DNA from 3 places in the Paenibacillus sp. NPDC057934 genome. Region 2 is predicted to be linked to each of the others. Evidence: riboswitches for the same ligand, from Rfam matches in the RefSeq annotation. Region 2 holds a riboswitch; each other region holds the start of a gene.
What was found. A riboswitch is a leader RNA that binds a small molecule or an ion and turns the genes downstream of it on or off. The one in region 2 is predicted to bind cobalamin.
Positions count from the first base shown of each region.

Region 1: linked by a shared signal. The riboswitch ahead of ACFVRY_RS24310 (S-layer homology domain-containing protein) and the one ahead of ACFVRY_RS26445 (energy-coupling factor ABC transporter permease) in region 2 are both predicted to bind cobalamin.
Region 3: linked by a shared signal. The riboswitch ahead of metE (5-methyltetrahydropteroyltriglutamate--homocysteine S-methyltransferase) and the one ahead of ACFVRY_RS26445 (energy-coupling factor ABC transporter permease) in region 2 are both predicted to bind cobalamin.

Region 1 is NZ_JBHVPB010000011.1:205,686-212,511, reverse strand. It holds gene ACFVRY_RS24315 (GAP1-N2 domain-containing protein) at 1-1,766, shown strand, start outside; cobalamin riboswitch at 1,932-2,131, shown strand; gene ACFVRY_RS24310 (S-layer homology domain-containing protein) at 2,304-6,826, shown strand, end outside.
Region 2 is NZ_JBHVPB010000014.1:54,207-61,032, reverse strand. It holds gene ACFVRY_RS26480 (hypothetical protein) at 1-377, shown strand, start outside; gene ACFVRY_RS26475 (cob(I)yrinic acid a,c-diamide adenosyltransferase) at 421-984, shown strand; gene ACFVRY_RS26470 (RluA family pseudouridine synthase) at 986-1,978, shown strand; gene ACFVRY_RS26465 (arsenate reductase family protein) at 2,097-2,462, shown strand; gene ACFVRY_RS26460 (5'-3' exonuclease) at 2,501-3,427, shown strand; gene ACFVRY_RS26455 (DMT family transporter) at 3,646-4,611, shown strand; gene ACFVRY_RS26450 (hypothetical protein) at 4,614-4,787, shown strand; cobalamin riboswitch at 4,746-4,933, shown strand; gene ACFVRY_RS26445 (energy-coupling factor ABC transporter permease) at 5,194-5,958, shown strand; gene ACFVRY_RS26440 (energy-coupling factor ABC transporter substrate-binding protein) at 5,959-6,255, shown strand; gene cbiQ (cobalt ECF transporter T component CbiQ) at 6,239-6,826, shown strand, end outside.
Region 3 is NZ_JBHVPB010000005.1:284,872-291,697, reverse strand. It holds gene ACFVRY_RS13665 (DUF4349 domain-containing protein) at 1-912, opposite strand, end outside; gene ACFVRY_RS13660 (DUF1540 domain-containing protein) at 1,239-1,391, shown strand; gene metE (5-methyltetrahydropteroyltriglutamate--homocysteine S-methyltransferase) at 1,796-4,093, opposite strand; cobalamin riboswitch at 4,249-4,454, opposite strand; gene ACFVRY_RS13650 (undecaprenyl-diphosphate phosphatase) at 4,546-5,412, opposite strand; gene ACFVRY_RS13645 (FtsX-like permease family protein) at 5,414-6,826, opposite strand, start outside.

The sequences.
Region 1 (6,826 bases), on a different contig from region 2:
CGTATGCCATTATCGAAAGTGAAGAAGAACTGAGTGCGGCCTTTTTCAAAAAAGTGCTGGGTCAGTCGATCTTCCGCCGGAGGCTTTTGGAGCCGTATTTGGAGAACCGTCTGGCTGCCGCCGCATCAGTAGCGGATATTGCAGGTTTTGTACTCTATTGGGGACGCACGCTGCCAGAGGTGCTTCAGCAGACCTTTATGGAGGATAGACCCAAGGATTACTTGCTGGAAAAGCTTCAGCGTGAACCCGATCCTGTTGTCGCTGTGGCCGGGATTCATGAGCGTGTGGAGAAAGCTGAGAAGGATCGGCGGCGTAGCGGTGGTATCCAGCCTGAAGCGCTTGAACTTCTGCACGGATTGGCTGCGGCCGCTGACCGTTTTCTGCTGAACCGTCTGTCCCTAGCGGAACTAACGAAGGAACAACTACTGGATATTGCCTTCCTGCGTTATCCCAAAGGTGCTGCCAAATGGTATCCGCCGCTGGATCAAATCAGTAAGCAGAAGGAGAACGCGCTGCGGGCCGCCTACCGCTGGTTCGGGGAAGAGGGGCCGGATGAAGGGATTTTCGCCGAGTTGACTCCAAAAGAGCTGGATGATGTGCAGCTCCTTGGACGGCGCTGGCTGAAGGAGGCAAGGTCCGCTGAACCTTTCGAACGGCTGCCGCTGGGCTTTTATTATAGCAGTCATCGTGAGGGCGGTCCGCTGGACTACGAGGCGTTGCTGGAATTGGTTAACCAGAAAGCAGGTTCGGATAAAGAGACCGTCTACCGCTTCCTGGCTTGGTCACAAGGCAATCCATTGTTTGTAATCTCGAACAAGAAGCTGCAGCCGGGGTACCGCCGAGCAATTCTGAAATATTTCAATAACAATGACCGAGAAGCTTTCAAGAATCGCGAACTCCGCAAAACCTATCTTGCAGCCGCACGTCCTGCTCTGCAAAATGTATATGATGAAGCCCGCTCCCAATTGGCTTCACCGCTGGCGCGGTGGGTCAGCCGCAGTCGATTTCAAATCCTGATCTCGGGGCTCGCAATTGGAATTGTCCTGGTTATTGCAATTATAGCGATCAGCATGCTGCGGCCAGACGGGAAAGATAGCACTCTGCCGGAGACCAATCTGCAGCCAAGTCCGGTCCAGACAGCCGTTACTGACCAACTGCCGGTTATTGCCTATCTACTGGCACCTGACGGAGAGCAGGAGGAGGGTAGTAAGCTGCAGTTTATTTTCCCTACCGCCGCTGAGTGCGATAGTTTCAAGCCGGCTGAGATTAGTGTGCTCCATACCGATGAAACCAAGACTACGTATAAAGTAACAGCTACGACCAGTACGTGTGCATTACCATCATCGGATCTAGGAGATTCCTCCGGAGAAGGGAATTCTGATACGGGTAATGCAGCCGGAAACGCAGATGGAACGGCAACGGATGCTTCTCCGCATTCATCGGCTAATGCCAAGGATGCAGTGACTGATCAAGCTAGTAAAGCTGTGAATCAGAAAGAGCAGGCATCTTCAACGATTGATCCTGCCGCTTCACCTTCGCCTACATCAGAGGGAGAGGAAGGACAGGCAGTCCTGGAAGAGGGCCAATATCAGGTAACCATTGAGCTAGAGCCCGGGGCCCCACTGGCACAAGGCAGCACGATTGAGGCTGGGAACTATAAGCTGAAGTTGTTCGAGAAGGCTCCGGTGCCATCCTCTGATCAGTCATCGGCAAAGGACGAAGTAAGTCCTGATCCAACGGCTACAGCAAAAGCGAAAAAGAAATAACAATTGCTACTCCTGAACAGCTGCAGAGTTATGACTTGGACAAGTTATGGTTCTGCAGTATTTAGGAGTTTTTTCACTGTCAAAATGGGGAAAAACCGATTCTGGCAGTTTTTCTATGGACATACCGGGGGATTATAGCTATCATTAGGAAGATTAAAATTTAATAGTCTAGTTAATGGAGAAGGTGCAGACTCAGAAAGCCTGGGTTTGCTTAAAAGGGAAGACCGGTTCAAAATCCGGCGCGGTCCCGCCACTGTAGATGCGGAGCGACTTTTCAAATGCCACTGGTCCTATAAAGGAGTCGGGAAGGCGGAAAGAAGCGATGAGGCATGAGCCAGGAAACCTGCCTTTTTCAAGGTGTTCCCATGCCTTCGGGGGGTGAGGCCGGGAACCAGATGCAGATGAATATTTTTTTGGGGATAAATCCCTGTTCAATCTGCCCTCAAGCCAAGTTTGTTCCGACCGCCCTTCATGTTAGGGCGGTTTTTATGTTGTTTGTTTTCCAGCATAAACCAAAATTATAAAGAAAAGAGGTTCATGATGAAAAGAATGTTATCATCAAGGGCGCTTGCGCTTGGACTGGCACTCCTGCTGGTCATCTCCATTCTTGGCTCTTCGCTGGTACCGGCAGGACAAGCCTTCGCCCAAGCACAGCAAAGCCTTACTGATCAAGGAATCACAGAAACTAGCGTAACAGATGCTACCTACGGCGCAGCGGCGTTTGCTGCGGGAGAGCCAGAACGGGTAGGTGTTGCAAAAGCTGTATATGACACTACCAATTATGTTTTGAAAAGAGGAAATTTATCTGATTGGGATGCTATCGGGCTGGGACGCAATGGTGTTAAGGTTCCCGACAGCTACCGCACTAATCTTGAGAATAAGGTAAAAACTGCAAACGGGACATACATAAATGTGACTGACTATGCCCGGATCTCACTTGCAGTAACCGCGATTGGCCGTGATGCGTCCAATTTCACGGGCTATAATCTAATTGAACGTATTTATAATAGCGAGCGAATGACTAATCAGGGTATCAATGGTCCCGTTTACAGTCTACTGGCTATTGACTCAGGTAAATATAACATTCCAAATGATGCACGATGGACTAAAGACAAGATTTTAACTGAGATTCTCTCCAAGCAAAACGCAGATGGAGGATTTGGCTTTGGTACGACGAGCGATCCTGATTTGACGGCTATGACACTGAACGCTTTGGCTGCGCATGCCGATGTACCGGCAGTGAAGACTGCTGGCGAACGTGCAATTCAATGGCTGAAGCTCAAGCAGAAAGCTGACGGTGGATATAACACCAGCAGTGAGACTGTAGCACAGGCTATAATCGGATTAACTTCAGCGGGGATTGATCCGACAGGTCCAGATTTCACTAAGGGACAGGTAAACCTTGTCGATAAGCTGCTTTCCTTTGTTTTATCTGATGGAAGCTTCCGTCATGTAATTACCGGAGGCGCCAATGCAATGGCGACGGAGCAGGCCCTACAGGCGCTGATCTCCTATGAATTATTCCTCAAAGGGGAAACGTTCTATAGTTTCGGACAGCCGCCTTCTCAGCAGCCGGGAGTTCAGACTTCTGTAACGATCGAAGGACCGGAAGGACCGATTGCACAAGGAGAAGTACAGGCTCCTACGGCGTTGAAGGCTCTGGAGGAACTTGCGAAGAAAGATCATATACCGCTGGTAATTACAGACAGTTCATACGGTAAGTATGTAGCAGCTGTTAATGGTATTTCACAAGGAAAATATAATGGTTATGATGGTTGGATGTTTGCTGTATCCAAAGATGGACATTGGATTACTCCAGAAGTAGGTGCGGGTGAGTACTTACTTCAGACGAGTGAACGGGTACTGTTCTTTTACGGCGATTATTCGGATACTTCTTTAATAAATTCAGTTTCTTCTAATCCAACTAAACCTGGATCTGGAGAAGCGTTCACGGTTAAGGTGTCCAAGGATGTTACGGACTGGAGCAGTGGTGAACCAAAGGTAAGCAGTATACCGGCAGCGGAAGTGCAGGTTACTATAGATGGAGAGACGGTAACGACCAATGCTGAGGGGCTTGCAACCTTTGCTTCTGGAAAAGCTGCGGGATACTATACTATAGAAGTAACGGGTTACCGCCAAGGCGCGGTTCCAAGCGTAGTACGCACAACTTCAGAATTGAAGGTTAATCCTGCAGTACAAGCTTCAGTAAGCATTGAGGGTCCGGAAGGTCCTATCAAGGCTGGATCAGTGACCGCTACAAATGCTCTACAGGCCTTGCAAAAATTGGCCAAATCGAACAACATTCCGTTGAAGATTACCGATAGTGATTATGGCAGATATGTATCTTCCATCAATGGAATAGCAGAAAAACGTTACGGTGGTTACGATGGCTGGATGTTCGCCGTCAAAGAAGACGGACAGTGGGTTTCTCCATTTGTAGGCGCAGCAGATTATGAACTTCAAGAAGGACAAGAGGTAGTATTTTACTACGGTGATTACGGGGTTACCTCTCTCATCAATTCCATTAAAGTAGATCCGGCATCCCCGGTGTCCGGGCAGTCTTTTACAATTACCGTTTCCAAAGATGTGACGGACTGGAGCGAAGATGTACCTAAAAACCTTGTTATTCCGGCTGAAGGAGTAAAAGTCAGCATTGCTGGCGAAGCAGCTACCACTAATGCGGAAGGTAAAGCAAACTTTGCTTCTGGAAAAGCAGCTGGCAGCTACACTATTGAAGTAACAGGATATCGTCAAAATGCTGTTCCAACGGTAGTCCGGACAACGAAAAATTTGACGGTTAACAAAACCAGTGATCCTTCAACGCCGATCCCTACCCAAAAAACAGTCAACTTTTTGGTAGAGGGGGATGCTATCAAAGGTACTATTGTTTCTGCTAAAGAGGTAACCCTCAATCCAGGTGATACACCATATTCATTGCTGGTTCGCCAGTTGGGTAGCAAAGTTATTGCTACAGGCTCCGGAGCGACCTTGTATGTAAGATCCATCGCTGGACTGGCTGAATTTGACCGTGGACCAGAGAGTGGCTGGATGTATTCTGTAAATGGAGTGTTTCCAGATTACAGTGCAGGCGTATACACAACCCTTGAAAATGGGGATACCGTTGCCTGGCGCTACACGACCAATCTCGGCAAAGACTTGGGAGCACCTGTAGTCGATAAAGAGACTCCTTCTCCAGGTGGACCGGGCACTACACCGGGGCCTGGTGGTGCTGTGGTCATCACGCCGGACAATACCTTGCCGGTGAACCAAGTAGGACAGACCACGTCGGTTAGCGCTTCAAGCACGAAAATGACAGCGGCAGAAGCAGCTGAGCTTAAGAAAGCCCTGGCTGCAAATACAGTGTCGATCTCGCAGGCGATTGCTGTAGGCGCGGAAGCAATGCTGAAGGACAGCGCCGGCGAGGTGGAGTTGAAGATTCCGGCGGGTGCCGTGTCCACTGCGGTCACGATCAACGTAAAAGAACTCAGCTCAAATCGTGCTGAGTTGGTATCCGGCTTGTATGAATTTACACCGGATGGTACCAAATTCGCTAAACCGGTAGATTTGTCGATTAAAGTACCAATGACTACAAATTACCCTGCTAATTTGGTTATAGCATGGCTGAACAAGACCACAAATCAGTGGATTCCAGTTCCGACTACGGTAGATGCGAAGACTGGCATTGTTACAGGAAAAGTTAGTCACTTTACCGACTATGCAGTCATTGACCGCAGTCTATGGGAGCCACAGCAAGATCAAATTAAGAAAGATATTGCCGGGGCTGTAAAATACATTACATCCGCAGAAGCAATCAGTGATTGGCAAGCCATCGGTTTGGTACGCTCTGGCAACACAGTGCCAGCTTCATACCTGAGCGGCCTGAAAGCTCAACTGGCTGAGGCTAAAGGCGAGTTCCGCAAAGTGACCGATTATGAACGGATTGCGTTAGCTGCAGCGGCTCTGGGCAGTGATCCGCAAAGCATCAGCGGTTATAATTTGATTGAGAAAATTTACAACAATGCTAACATGACGGCTCAAGGCAGCAACGGCGTGATTTTCGCCCTGACTGCACTGGACAGTGGTGCTTACAATGTACCTGCAAATGCGCAGTGGACACGTGAACGCCTAGTGGATTGGCTTATCAAGCAACAAACGAAGGAAGGCGGCTTCCCGTTGTCGGTTGGCGGTGCTGCTGACATTGATATTACTGCTATGGCTGTAACGGCCCTGTCTAATTACAAGGATCAAGCGCTCGTAAAAGCGGCCATCGACAAAGCGCTCGGCTGGCTCTCCTCTCAGCAATTGGAGAACGGCGGTTACAAGTCGTACGGCGCTGAGAACAGCGAAAGCGTCTCGCAGGTGATAATTGCCCTGACGGCTGTGGGCACAGGTCTTAACGATCCGCGTTTTGTGAAAGCTAAAGGTGGTCTGCTGAGCAATCTGGCGACGTTCAGACAAGGTGATGGCGGTTATGCGCATGCTTTGAGTGACAAGACCAGCAATAGTATTGCGACGGAACAGGCGTTACTAGCACTAGTAGCCTACGACCGTTTCTTGAATGAAAAGGACAAATTGTACAGCTTCACTGCTACACCGGTGGTTACGACTCCGGCTCCAAGCGTGACTTTTGCTGACGAAGGGCAAATCTCCGCCTGGGCTCTGAAATCGGTGCATACCGCATATGACAACAAACTGATGCAGGGAGTAAGTGCTGACAGTCTTGTATTTGCACCAAAAGCTAACATTACACGGGCGCAATTTGCAGCATTATTGATCCGATTGACAGGTAACCAGCCTGCAGATGCTTCCTCAGCTTCGGTATTCAGCGATGTACAACCAGGGGCTTGGTACTACGGGGATGTTATCAAGGCGAAGGAGCTTGGCATCATTGATGGTGTCAGCAAGACGGCCTTCAATCCGAACGGCACGATTACGCGTCAGGACATGGCTGTGATGATTGCCAGAGCCTTCAAGCTTGAAGCTCCAGCGAATAAGCCAAGCTTCAAAGATGAAGTTAGCATCAGCATGTATGCACTGGGATCTGTACAGTCTGTGTCTGA
Region 2 (6,826 bases):
ACGAGACTAAGGTGGAGTTCAGCACAGCGCCGATCTATAATATCCAGAAGCTGATGGTTGAATACGCGGCTGCTATGAATGATATTGTAATCCTGTCTAAGGAAGATGTTCTCAATTATGGAAAAAGCGGAGCCAACCGCCCGCTGGATGAATACTTTAATCCGGACGATTACCCGGAAGGCGTCTTTGAAGGCGGGGTAGTGAAGGAAGGGAGCAAGGATATTGTTCAGGAGAAGCATTTGTTTGCGATTCCGCTGTCCAAGCTCAAGATGTTCAAGGATGCCGGTTTTGCGCCTGATGATGCGTTTCTGACGATTGCCGTTTCGGCGGACAGTCTGGAACAGAGCATTGCGGCGATTAAAGCCATGATGGAATAGAGTGGATTCAAGCATTTTTGAAAAGTAGAGGGGAGTGCGCGATATGGGGATTTATACACGTACCGGCGATAAGGGGGAGACCTCGGTCATCGGAGGTCGGGTGGCCAAAGATGATGTCCGGGTTGAGGCTTATGGAACCATCGATGAGCTGAACTGTTTTGTGGGACAGGCGCGCAGTCTGATGGAGGAAGAGAAGTTTGCGGATGTGCGGGAACAACTGCTGGAGATCCAGCATGAGTTGTTCGACTGCGGATCGGATCTGGCATTCGTTAAGCTCAGCGAGAACAAATATAAGGTGAAAAGCCAGATGGCCGAGCGACTGGAGGGCTGGATCGATAGCCTGCAAGGAGAGAATCCAGAGCTGGAACGGTTTATCCTCCCTGGAGGAAGCCAGTTGTCCTCCGTGCTGCATGTCTGTCGTACCGTCTGCCGCCGTGCTGAGCGGCGGGCCGTGACGCTTGCTAGAAGCCACGAGGTAAATCCGGAAGCCGTTATATACTTGAACCGTCTGTCGGATTACTTCTTCGCACTGGCTCGCACCGCCAATACAAGGGCAGGGATTGCTGACGTGGAATATGTACGTAGTAAAAAGGTGTTTAGGAAATAAGATGAGTAGCTATTATTCACCCATAACCTATATCATACCCCCGGAAGAGGACGGTTGGTTGCTGAAGACTATCCTTCATAAGCGGATGGAGGTCTCGCGCAAGCTTCTGTCCCGACTGAAAATGACGGAGCAAGGCATTAAGGTCAACGGGGAGCGCGTCTATATTAGTGTAAAGGTTCGGGCCGGCGATACCGTTGAGATTCGCATGGAGACAGAAGTTTCCGAGGATATTTTGCCTCAGCCTATTCCCTTCGAGTCGCTGTATGAAGACGAGCATCTGCTTGTGGTCAATAAAGCGGCAGGGATCATTGTGCATCCGACCCACGGCCATTATACGGACACCCTGGCGAACGGCGTTGTTCATTATTGGGCAGAAAAAGGAGAACGCTACCGCTTCCGGCCAGTACACAGGCTGGACCAGGAGACCTCAGGCGTTCTAGTAATCGCCAAGAATCCATTTGCGCACCAGCATATCTCTGAGCAGATGATTGCCGGAAAGGTGGACAAGCGTTACATGGCCTTCGTACATGGCAAACCGGTAGTGCCGGAAGGTGATATCGATGGGCCGATAGACCGTGATCCGGAGGAGCCCCACCGGCGCATTGTGACACCGGATGGCTATCCTTCCTTGACCCGTTACAAGGTCATGGAAACCTATAGCGGAGGCTCAAGAGTAGAGCTGAAGCTGGAGACCGGGCGCACGCATCAGATTCGTGTGCATATGACCTCTATCGGCTGTCCGCTGATCGGTGACGGTATGTACCGGCACCCACTATACAGCGAGGCTGCGCCGACACCTGACCAGACGGCGCAGCTGGCAGGGATTGCTGCACTGGATGCTGCTATGCCGCGTCAGGCGCTGCATGCAGTAAGGCTCTCACTACGGCATCCGGTGTTGCCGGAGAACCTGATCTTTGAAGCGCCATTGCCGCCGGATATGGCGGCTCTGGAGAATGAGCTGAAGCAGGGGAAGCCTGAGCTTGCGGCTGAATAGTTTTTAAAACTTTGTAACAAATAGAATAGCTATTAAAAGGAATCACTAGAGTTGTCCATTCGCGTAGAGGTGAAGTGCAATGGCGCTTTGCCTGCTATTCATGATAAAGGAGCGAAATATGAGCACTTTGAAAGTTTATCATTATCCAAAATGCGGCACCTGCCGCAATGCGGTCAAGTGGCTGCAGGGTCAAGGCCATGAACTGGATCTGCAGGATATTAAGGAGCAGCCTCCGGGAGTGGAGGAGCTGCTTGAACTCTTCAAGAACAGCGGACTGGAGCTGAAGAAGTTCTTTAATACCAGCGGTGATGTCTATAAATCGCAGGGGCTCAAGGATAAGTTGCCAGGTCTTAGCGAGCAAGAGCAACTGGAGCTTTTGTCCAGCAACGGAATGTTGATTAAACGCCCAATCGTCAGCGACGGAACCAAGGTTACCGTAGGATTCAAGGAAGATCAGTATGCAGGGGCCTGGAGCAACGTCTGACCCCAATAATGAATAGATGAATTAGGAGAGGTTTACACATGACAGCAGAAACGAAGGGCCGCGTGATGATCGTGGACGGAATGGCTCTGCTGTTCCGTGCCTATTACGCCACCGCTTATGGCGGATATATCCGTAAGACCAGTGCAGGATTGCCGACGAACGCCGTTTACGGCTTCTTGCAGTATTTTTTCGACGCAGTTAGCACATTTAATCCTACGCATGTAGTATGCTGCTGGGATATGGGCAAGGGCACGTTCCGCACGGAGAAATATGATGGCTATAAATCAAACCGGGCGGAGCCGCCGCTGGAGTTGATTCCCCAGTTCGATCTAGTCAAGGAAGTTGTGGCAGAGCTTGGCGTACCAAACGTCGGGCTAGTGGGCTATGAAGCCGATGATTGTATCGGTACACTAGCGGCTGGCTACGGTGAAGAATCCGAGGTGTATATTATTACCGGAGATCATGATATGCTGCAGCTTGTTACGGACAACGTGAAAGTTGTGATTATGAAAAAAGGGCGTTCCAATTATAAAGTGTATGATCCGGCAGAACTACTGGAAGATAAAGGTCTTACGCCTGCTCAAGTCATCGACTTGAAGGGCTTCATGGGCGACACGAGCGACAACTATCCCGGCGTTCGCGGTATCGGCGAGAAGACGGCGCTTAAGCTTCTAACCGATTATGGTACGGTCGAAGGCGTTATCGAAAATTTGCAACTGCTGCCCAAGGGCGTGCGGGCCAAGATTGAAGCTGACCTTGACATGCTGCACTTGTCACGGGACCTTGCACAAATCCGCTGCGATGTGCCGGTAGTCTGCGAACTAACCGAATGTCTATGGGAAGTACGGCGCGAATCTGCTACCCGCAAATTCAAGGAGCTGGAATTCGGTAGCCTTATGCACCTAATTGCCGAGATTCAGGAAGAAGAAGGTATTGTGCAGATCGAGCTTGGCGATTTGGGCTAGAGCAAACCAAGGTTACAGTCTAGTGAAAAAGCCCTGCAGTGCAGGGCTTTTTTTGGTATGGCTTCAAGGGGGAGTGGTGGCGGGATACAACCGCTAATTACCCAGTCTGTATCGGTACATATGCGTCACGCATGAATTGTGGCTGCTCCGCTCGGATTGCATAGTATATTGAGTTCAATGTCTGGACCCCACATTTATTTTTCCCGGAGGTATCATGTATGAAATCCAGAAACAGTAATACGTCGGCTTATGTGGCCGCTATTCTTTATGCCTCAATTATTGGTTTTTCATTTTTATTCGTCAAAATGACGGTTACCAAGTCCAATCCGCTGGATGTGCTGGCGCATCGCTTCGCAATCGGCTGGATCGCGGTGGCCATACCGTTTATCTTCGGATGGGTCCGGCTACGTTTCAACTGGAGTGATGTCCGCAGACTGCTCCCGCTGGGGCTGCTGTCTCCAGTACTTTTCTTTGCCCTTCAGGCTTTTGGCCTAATGAGCGCTTCATCGTCGGAAGCTGGCATCATTCTGGCGATGGTTCCGCTATTTACCGCGCCGATCGCAGCTTTTTTTCTTAAAGAACGCACGAATGTTGTCCAGAAGCTGTCCATTCTGCTATCTGTAGCAGGTGTCATTTTTATCTTCGCGATGAAGGGGGGCGCTGGCTGGAGTGGAGGTAATGTAGTTGGATTGATACTGCTGGTGTTGTCGGCACTGAGCATGGCAGGTTTCAGTGTGCTAGCCAGGCCGTTGACGCGGAAGTATACGCCTTTGGAAATCTCTTTCGTTACTATGGCTATGGGCTTTATTTTATTTGCGGCTGCTGCCCTGATTAAGCATGGAACGGCAGGGTCACTGAATCTCTTTTTCCAGCCGTTTGTGGATTCCAAGTATTTGCTGGCTCTGCTGTATCTTGGCATTGTGTCTACGGTAATTAGCAATCTGTTGTCCACCTATGCACTGGCCCGCCTGGAAGCTTCCAAGGTCAGCGTCTTCAATAATCTGTCTACGTTAATCTCCATTATCGCCGGAGCCTTGATTCTGCACGAAGAGTTGACGGTGGCTCATATCATCGGGACTGTTATGATTATTATTGGGGTGCTCGGCACTAACTTTGGAAAGCTACCATGGAGGTCCCGATCGGATGTTGCGTCCCTGAGTGCGGGAAAAAGCCCGGGAGCCTGATTTTGAGTAAAGAGCTGATTCATCATCTGTTAAGGATGATGAATCAGCTCTTTTTTGATTACACTTGGAAGAAATTCCAGATCCAAACTTTTATCACAGACAGAAAACTCCAAATCTACTATGATGTACAGGATCAAATAGCGATAAAACAAGGTGCCCTTGATGACAAGGGGTAACAGGGAATCGGGTGCAACTCCCGAGCGGTCCCGCCACTGTATAGGAGAGCCGTTCTTTACCAGGTCACTCGAAGCAATATCGGGGAAGACAAAGAACCGGCGCTATCATCCGAAGCCAGGAGACCTACCTTGTTTTCGCACACCAAGACCCTACGCGGATAGGAGCGGTGTACGAATTGACGAAAGAGGCTGAAGACGGCAAACGGCCTATGCCATGGAGGACAGTTAATAGGTCCCTTTGCACAAGGTGACTGCTAGTCTGCTGCTGTTTTGAATGGAGTGAGACTGGAATGTGAATTCCGATCCCATACCTCTCTTTCGTAAGCAATCACGTACATAGGATCTCCCACCTGTTAGGGTGGGCTTTTTTGGCTTTCAATCTACATAAAACATGGAGGGAAAAGGAATGAAACAACGCAGGATGTGGAGTTTTACGATGCTGGTCGCCGGATTTACCGTGTATTTGCTGTTTAACGAACCGGGGACCGCACAGGCCATGCACATTATGGAGGGATTTCTGCCAGTGGGCTGGGCGATGTTCTGGTGGGCGGCATTTCTGCCGTTCTTTATTCTTGGAATTATGAGGTTGAAAAAAATGACGAAGGACAATCCGGAGCTGAAGCTGCTTCTGGGTTTGTCCGGGGCCTTCACTTTTGTGCTATCAGCACTCAAGATGCCTTCCGTCACAGGAAGCAGTTCTCATCCGACGGGAACCGGCCTCGGTGCAATTATGCTTGGTCCGCTGCCCATGGGTGTTATTGGCTCAATTGTGTTGCTCTTTCAGGCGCTGCTGCTTGCCCACGGCGGAATTACTACGCTTGGTGCGAATGCCTTTTCGATGGCGGTGGCCGGGCCTTTTGCCGGCTATGCGGCGTACAAGCTGATAATGCGGATGACTCAGCGTGAAAAGCTCGCGGTATTCAGTGCGGCAGCCATCGCTGATCTTATGACCTATGTTGTTACCTCGGTTCAACTGGCAGTGGCATTTCCGGCTGCTGATGGCGGAGTGCTGGCTTCGTTCATGAAGTTTGGAAGCATCTTTGCTATTACGCAGATTCCGCTTGCCATCAGTGAAGGGCTGTTGACAGTGCTGCTCTGGAATTGGCTGAAATCTTACAGTCCGCATGAGTTGTCATTACTGAAACGCCAGACGAAAGGGGCCCAATCATAAATGAGTGCTAAATGGAAAAATGCATGGATGTTTCTGGTAGTCGTTCTGCTGGTTGTACTGCCGCTACTGTTCGTAGAAGGGGAATTTGGCGGGGCCGATGATGCTGCAGAAGGTGCCATCACTGAAATTGATCCCTCGTATACCCCTTGGTTTAAGCCGCTGACGGAGCTGCCGGGAGAGACAGAAAGTATGCTATTCGCCCTGCAGGCAGCTATTGGCGCCGGAGTAATTGGCTATACGATTGGTCTGCTTAAAGGAAGACAAGGCAAGCAGAAGCTGAATGATCAGAAGAGTTGACGCTGTCTCCTATGGCAATGCTTTTCGTAGCCTGTCTCCGATGTGGAAAAGCGGATTCGCTGCAGCCATGTTCGTGCTGTCCTTTGTTCTTGACCCAGTTTTGCAACTGGCAATTTCGCTGTGGTTGATGATCTGGTGCATCTTCTATGCCAAGATCCCGATCCAGCTATACGCGATATTGCTTGGTTCCGCGTTGCTGTTCTACTTTATCAGTTTGCCAGTCCTTGTAGTGGAAATTGGCCGTCCGGCAACCGGAGAGGCAGTGGTGGTACTCCCGATGCTAGGTTCTTCACTCTCACTCTATATGACGGCTGCAGGGCTTTGGCGAGGGGGGCTGCTGCTGGCACGTGTGGCAGCTTGCCTGTCGTGCTTCTTTTTTCTGATCCTTACCACGCCTTTTGCCGAGTTGCTTCAAGTATTGCGCAGATTGCGGATGCCGCAGATTGTACTTGAACTGATGTTGATCATGTATCGGTTTTTATTTTTGCTCAGTGACACCGCGCAGGGGATGATGCTGGCTCGGCGACTGCGCGGGGGTACTAGGGGGTTCTCAGCAAAGCTACGAGAGGCT
Region 3 (6,826 bases), on a different contig from region 2:
CACAATCCACTGAAAGGTAATGGACAACGCATTCAGACTGCCGCCCAGGGCCTGCGATGCGCGTGTGCCAAGTGGATCCTGACCTTTTTTCTTTTGCACATCTAAACTTTCGTCCGTTTGGTACAAACGTAGCTCTACAGTTGAAAACGAAACATTCTGGTCAATATAACGCATTCTCCCTTTGATCCGTTCAATCTCCTCTTGGATGGAACCCAGTTCGTTGGCAAACGCGACGAGGTCAGCGGGCTTGGTCGCTTTTTTCATAAATTCGCTATATTGGGCTTCCATCATTTGCTTAGCCTTCAACCGGGATTCAAGATCTACGTATTCTTCTGACACGTCCTGACCCTGGATACTACGCTGGAGTTTCGCATGCTTCACTTTTTCAAGATTACTCAGAAAAGAAGAGAAGCCAGATGCCGGTACTTTCATAATAAAAGTACCACCCTGCTCGTATTCAGACATATTTTCGTTGAACTCAATAATATAGCCTTGGGCAAGCGTCACCATGTTACGAACCTCAGTCTGGGCCTTAGCGTAGTTATCCACTTCCATGTTCAGATTGGCGCGATAGATCAGCTTTTTGTTCAGACCGGTCACTACGTCACTGCCTGTAAACCCGGTACCAGCCTTGCTGGTATTCAACGCTGTAGAATCTCCTGCGGTGTCCGGACTACCGTCTCCTGATCCGCCCTCGGCTTTAGCGTCCGAATCTGCAGAAACATTAGACATAGACTTGTCCGCTATCTCAGATTTTTGTATCAGCGCCTCACTGTCAAATTTACTTTCAGAGCTAGTCGTTCCGGAATCCGCAGCCTTATTATTACTGCTGTTTTTGTCAGCCGAGCCACAGCCCGTGACAACAATAACCAGAATCAATAACCATATCCCATACAACCCCCATTTCCGCATCGCCATACCCCCATATTTTAGTAGAATACTTCTTTCTACCCAGACGATTCCAGAAGCTGGAAAGTTGCATGTTATTAAAAAGTTTTGCATAAAGTGATATAAGAGTCAGTAAAAACAAAAACAGAAGCATCCTGATCAGGATGCTTCTGTTTGCGAACAGTCCGTTTGTTTGGTACAATTACGGTGTCTTAACAGACAAATAACACCAAAAACCCTCACATCCGTTAGGATCAGGGCATGGTTCTGTTCGGACAAGCTCCACCTTGCCGAGCAGTGCATTCCATTTAACGATGCAGTCATTTTACAAAAGGGGAGGTGAAACCCTTATGGCAAAAGACGTAATCTGTGAAGTCAACTCCTGCACCCACTGGGCAGAGGAGAATAAATGTCAGGCTGATTCCATCTTTGTTGCTTTCCACAGCTCCAGCGAGCCAACACGTGCGGAAGAAACAGATTGTAAAACATTCGAGAGCAAGTAAGTCTACTAGGAAGGAACCCTCCACGGTTCCTTCTTTTCTCATTTATTCTATCAAGAATGAGAATTATTATCAAGTGTATCGTTAAAAAAATAATCCACAATAATGAGGGTGTCTCATAAGCCAGAAGGCGTATGGGACACCTTTGCGGTTGTACAGTCCTTGCTAACATACAGTAGGCTTTTGCTTGTCTGCTAAATGCCCCTGCTCACCTGACACATACTCCTGCTTATCTACTACATGCACTCGCTCTCCTATTACATGGACCTAACTCAAGCCAGCGAAGATCGCCTGAGCGAACTAAGCCAATTCAAACTCCCCAATAGCAAAAAACTGCAGGTCTCCCGCGAAGGGAAACCTGCTGGTTATCTTTTTCCGCTGCAATATCATAGCTTACAGCACTGTATTTATGCTTTGCTTGGGCTAGTCTTCGCTCTTGCGATCGAAGCGGCCTCAACCATGTTGCGCAGGGCGCTTTCGGTTTCTGCCCATCCGCGGGTCTTGAGTCCGCAGTCTGGATTGATCCAGAACAATTCTGGCTCCAATACACGCAGAGCGCGGTCGATGTTGACTGTCATTTCTTCTACAGCTGGGACACGCGGGCTGTGGATATCATATACGCCAAGGCCGATGCCTTTATCGTAATCCTGCTCTTCGAAGCTCACGATCAATTCGCCATGACTGCGGGAAGTCTCAATGGAGATAACGTCGGCATCCATATCAGAAATGGAACCGATCATGTTTTTGAATTCACTATAGCACATATGCGTATGAATTTGAGTCGTGTCTTTGACATCATAAGTGGAGATACGGAACGCTTTAACCGACCAATCCAGGTAATGCTGACGGTCTTCTGGCTTGAGCGGCAGACCTTCACGGATCGCTGGCTCATCCACTTGGATCATCTCAACACCAGCATCTTCCAACGCCTTCACTTCATGACGCAGTGCAATTGCGATTTGGTTCGCAACTTCTTCACGGCTTAGATCATCGCGGACGAACGACCAGTTCAGGATCGTAACCGGTCCAGTCAGCATGCCTTTTACCGGAAGCTTGGTGCGAGATTGTGCATAAACGCTCTCTTTAACCGTCATTGGCTCGATGAAAGCAACGTCAGCATAGATTACTGGCGGCTTCACGCAGCGGGAGCCGTAGGATTGCACCCAACCGTTGCGAGTGAACAGATATCCAGCCAACTTCTCACCGAAGAATTCAACCATGTCTGTACGTTCGAATTCACCGTGTACGAGTACATCCAATCCCAGCTTCTCTTGGAATGTGATGACTTCGTCGATTTGATCGCGAACATATTGATCATAACGTTCTTGGCTCCATACACCTTTGCGCCATTTGAGGCGTGCTTGGCGAACTTCCGGTGTTTGCGGGAAGCTGCCGATCGTTGTTGTTGGCAGCAATGGCAGGTTCCATTTCTCCTGTTGTACTTTCACGCGCTCTGCGAATGGCAGGTTGCGGTTTGCAGGAAGTTCAGCCAATTTGCGCACTTCTGCAGCGATATCTTCACGGCCGCGCTCAGGCAGCGCACGGAAGGTAGCAAGCGCATCACGGCTAGCTTGCAGTTCGACAGCGACAGCATCACGGTTTTCCAGTGCAGAACTGATCAGCTTCAGTTCAACCAGCTTCTCGTTCGCGAATGCCAGAGCATTCTTGATTACGGATTTAACCTTGTCTTCGCCTTCTACGGTTACCGGTACATGCAGCAAGCTGGAGGATGGTTGCAGGAACACACGATCCAAGCTAACATGAGTCGCGAGCTTGTCCAGCAGTGCCAGCTTAGCATCCAAGTCGGAGCGCCAGATGTTACGACCGTCGATGATACCAACGCCGAGGATCTTGTCTTCCGGCCAGCCCAGACGCTCGATCGATTCAAGGTTCGTACCGCCATCGTGTACGAAGTCCAGACCCAGACCTTGTACAGGTAGTTTGAGCAGCGCTTCAAGCGGTTCAGCAGCTTCGAAGTAGGTTTGCAGGATGATGTTCAATCCTGGCACAGCAGCAGCGATTTCTGCATAAATCGTCTCAAGCAGGCTGATATCTTCATTTGTAAGCCCAGTTACAACTGCAGGCTCGTCTACTTGTACCCACTTCACGCCTTCTTGCTCCAGCTCTTGAAGCAGTTGTACATATACAGGCAGGAAACGCTTCGCGATTTCAGCCTTTTCAGAGGGTTGGAATCCTTTGGACAGCTTCAGGAAGGTGTAAAGGCCGATGACAACCGGCTTCCCTTCGATCCCTGCTTTTTCTTTGGCAAAACGGTATGCGGCAAGCGGCTTGTTCTCAGTCAGACGCGGCGTTTGGTTGCCGATCTCTGGAACGATATAGTGATAGTTCGTGTTGAACCATTTGGTCATTTCGCATGCAGTGGCAGTAGCGTTACCGCGAGCCATTGCGAAGTAAAGATCCAGGCCGATGTCTCCGCCATCGTATTCATACCGTGGAGGCACGATGCCGAACATTACGGCTGCATCCAGCACATGGTCGTAGAATGTGAAATCATTGACCGGAATCAGATCAATACCGGCTTCTTTTTGTGTTTGCAAATGCTCAAGCTGGATTCTTTCCATTTCGGAACGGAATTCAGTTTCATCTTTTTGGCCGGACCAGAAGGTCTCCAGGTTCTTTTTCCATTCACGGTTCTTCCCGATTCTCGGGTACCCGAGGTTACTTACTTTTACTGTTTGCGTCATTCCTAGGTTCCTCCCTTATCTCACTAATAATCTATATGCGTCATGTTTTATACCCAAAAAAGGCGTCTTTCCCTGAAAGAAGTCAGAGGGAAAGACGCCCTAGTATTATACATACTGGTAGCTGGTCTAACACCGTCCTATCTTCCGTAGGTAAAGCTGTGCTGTCGAAACAGGTAGGTCTCCTGGCTGCGGCGTCTACATCTTCAGCCGTCTTCCCGAACAGCATATGCTGCCAGTGACGAGGGTTGCTGAAGACTCTTCCGTTACAGTGGCGGGACCGCGTCGGTCTTGCACCGAACTTCCCTATTAAGCCATCCGGTATGTCTAGCATCCGGCAGGCACCTGTATCCGTTATTCAGTTTCGGGAATGAATATAACGTCATCATACTGGAATACCAAGTAAACCGCAATAGATTATGAGTGTAACAGTTATACGGAATCCTTATAGCCAGTTAGAAGAAAATAATATACACCACTGCCGCAAGCACAATCCGGTAGATAGCGAAGGGCATCAGCTTGACCCGATTGATCAGTTTCAGGAAGAAACGCATCGACAGCAACGCGAAGACAAAGGCGCTAATGAAGCCCGCGATAAAGAACGGCAAGGACTCCATCGTGAAGTATTGCCAGTTCTTCATTAAAGAGAGCAGCGTAGCTCCCGCCATGACCGGCACGGCCATAATAAACGTGAAGTCAGCAGCTGCCCGGTAGCTCATCCCCAGCAGTACGCCCCCGGAGATAGTGGAACCAGAGCGGGAAAAGCCTGGCCAGAGGGCAAAGCACTGCATCAACCCGACACCCAGCGCCTGCTTATAGGTCACTTGATCGACCGTTTCGGTCTGGACCTTCTTCGGTGCGAAACGGTCGGCACAAATCATGAATACCGCACCAATAACGAGACCAATCAATACAGTTGCCGTCGAGAACAGATGGTCATCAATATAATTCTCTGTCAGTAAGCCCAGGACTGCGGCAGGAATCAGACCGATCAGCACCATACGAAGCTTCAGATGCCCTCCTTCACCGGAAGGCTGCTGTGGCTGTCCATCCGGCACAGGCTGCATTTCTTTACGGCTAAACCGCTTCAGGCCGAGCAGATCAAAAAATCTTTTCCAGAAAATAACCACAACTGCCAGGATCGAGCCTAGCTGGATAACAACTTTAAAAGTATTGGCTGTATGTTGGCCCAGAAACGCCTGTGATTGCAGCCACATATCATCCACGATAATCATATGGCCTGTAGAGGATACAGGAGCAAACTCGGTTATACCTTCGACGATGCCAAGAATAATTGCTTTAATAATCATGAGCAGGTCCATGTCAGATCCTCCTTAAATTTTTCTTCAGATTGCGTAGGTAACGACTTCGGATGAAAAAGAAGTATAATACCTGCGCGACAAAATAAACCGCCAGCACCGCTCCAGTCTCGATCACGATCGATAAGTAGAACAGGCGCTGCAGGGCAATAAAAGCAAATAGGCTGTGCAGCATAGCCAGTCCAATCGGCACAAAGAACATCAGGGACAGCTGAACGGTCACAATCCGGTCCAGTTCCCGGTCCGTTAATCCCATCTTGGCCAGGGTGGAATATTGCAGACGATCATAATCGAGATCCATGTACAGACGGAAGTAAAGAAAACTTCCAGCTGCAATGAAAAAGACGGTGCCCACAAGCAAAGAAGCAAACAGCATTGTACTGTACAGAGTCTTGTGAATCTCAAACAATGTGCCACTGACTGCAATGGCATAGGGATAATCAGCCGTGTATGTCCTCTTACCCTTGACGGAAAGATCGGTCGCAATCCCAACCGTCCGCAGCAAATCTGATACATAGAATCCCGTATACTTATCATTCTGCACGGGGCGGATAGCGGCATACAACTCATCACTGACCACAATGCCGCTAAAGTCACCCCCGTCGACGCCGTCCAGTGCCGGGAGCAGATGGTTCGCAATCGGTACTTCCTCCGTGTAGCCGACCTCGCGAATTGAGTTTCCCTGCCGCAGTGTATATGTAGCCTTGACTCGCTCGCTAGTCAGACTGCGATCCCGCTGGGAAGCGATCATGACCAGCCCGTCATGACCCTCAAGCGGTCTTTCGGACGAACGGAATCCAGCCTTCAGCAGCGCCTGCTTATAAAGACTGTATGAGATCAGGGGTAGCAGCCGTGTCCGATCCGGTCCGGTCTGTGATTCCACTTCTGCATATTTAATTGGAATACTAAGTGTATCAAAGGTCAGACCACGGCCTTCGAGCTCCCTGCGAATACTATCCAGGTGCTGCTCTGTTTCTGCCGCGTCTTCCGTACCTTTAGCCACATAGCCTACAGCTGCCGGGTAATTTAGCTTCAGTTCCCGAGTCAACGTCTGAATGGAAGCAAATACACCAACAGAAGTGAAAGACACAGCCGAAATAATCGTGATGATGAAAAACATGCGTCCGTTCTCTTTCCAGCGGGAGGACAGGCCTGAGAGTGCGATCAGGTTAATCCGGTGCCAATACAAACGCCGGGTTCTCTTCAGCAGCTTCACAATGTAGATGCTCAGTTGGGTATAAAACAGATAGGTTCCAACGACCGTAATGACCACGACAGGGAACATAATGACATCTACCAACGCCGCGCGCACTGTGGCGGCCATAACGTAGCCAGCGATCAGGAACACTGCTGACAGCAGCACAAGTATGACAGAGACCTTAGGTTCTTCCTCATGCTTGCCTTCACCCTGGAACAG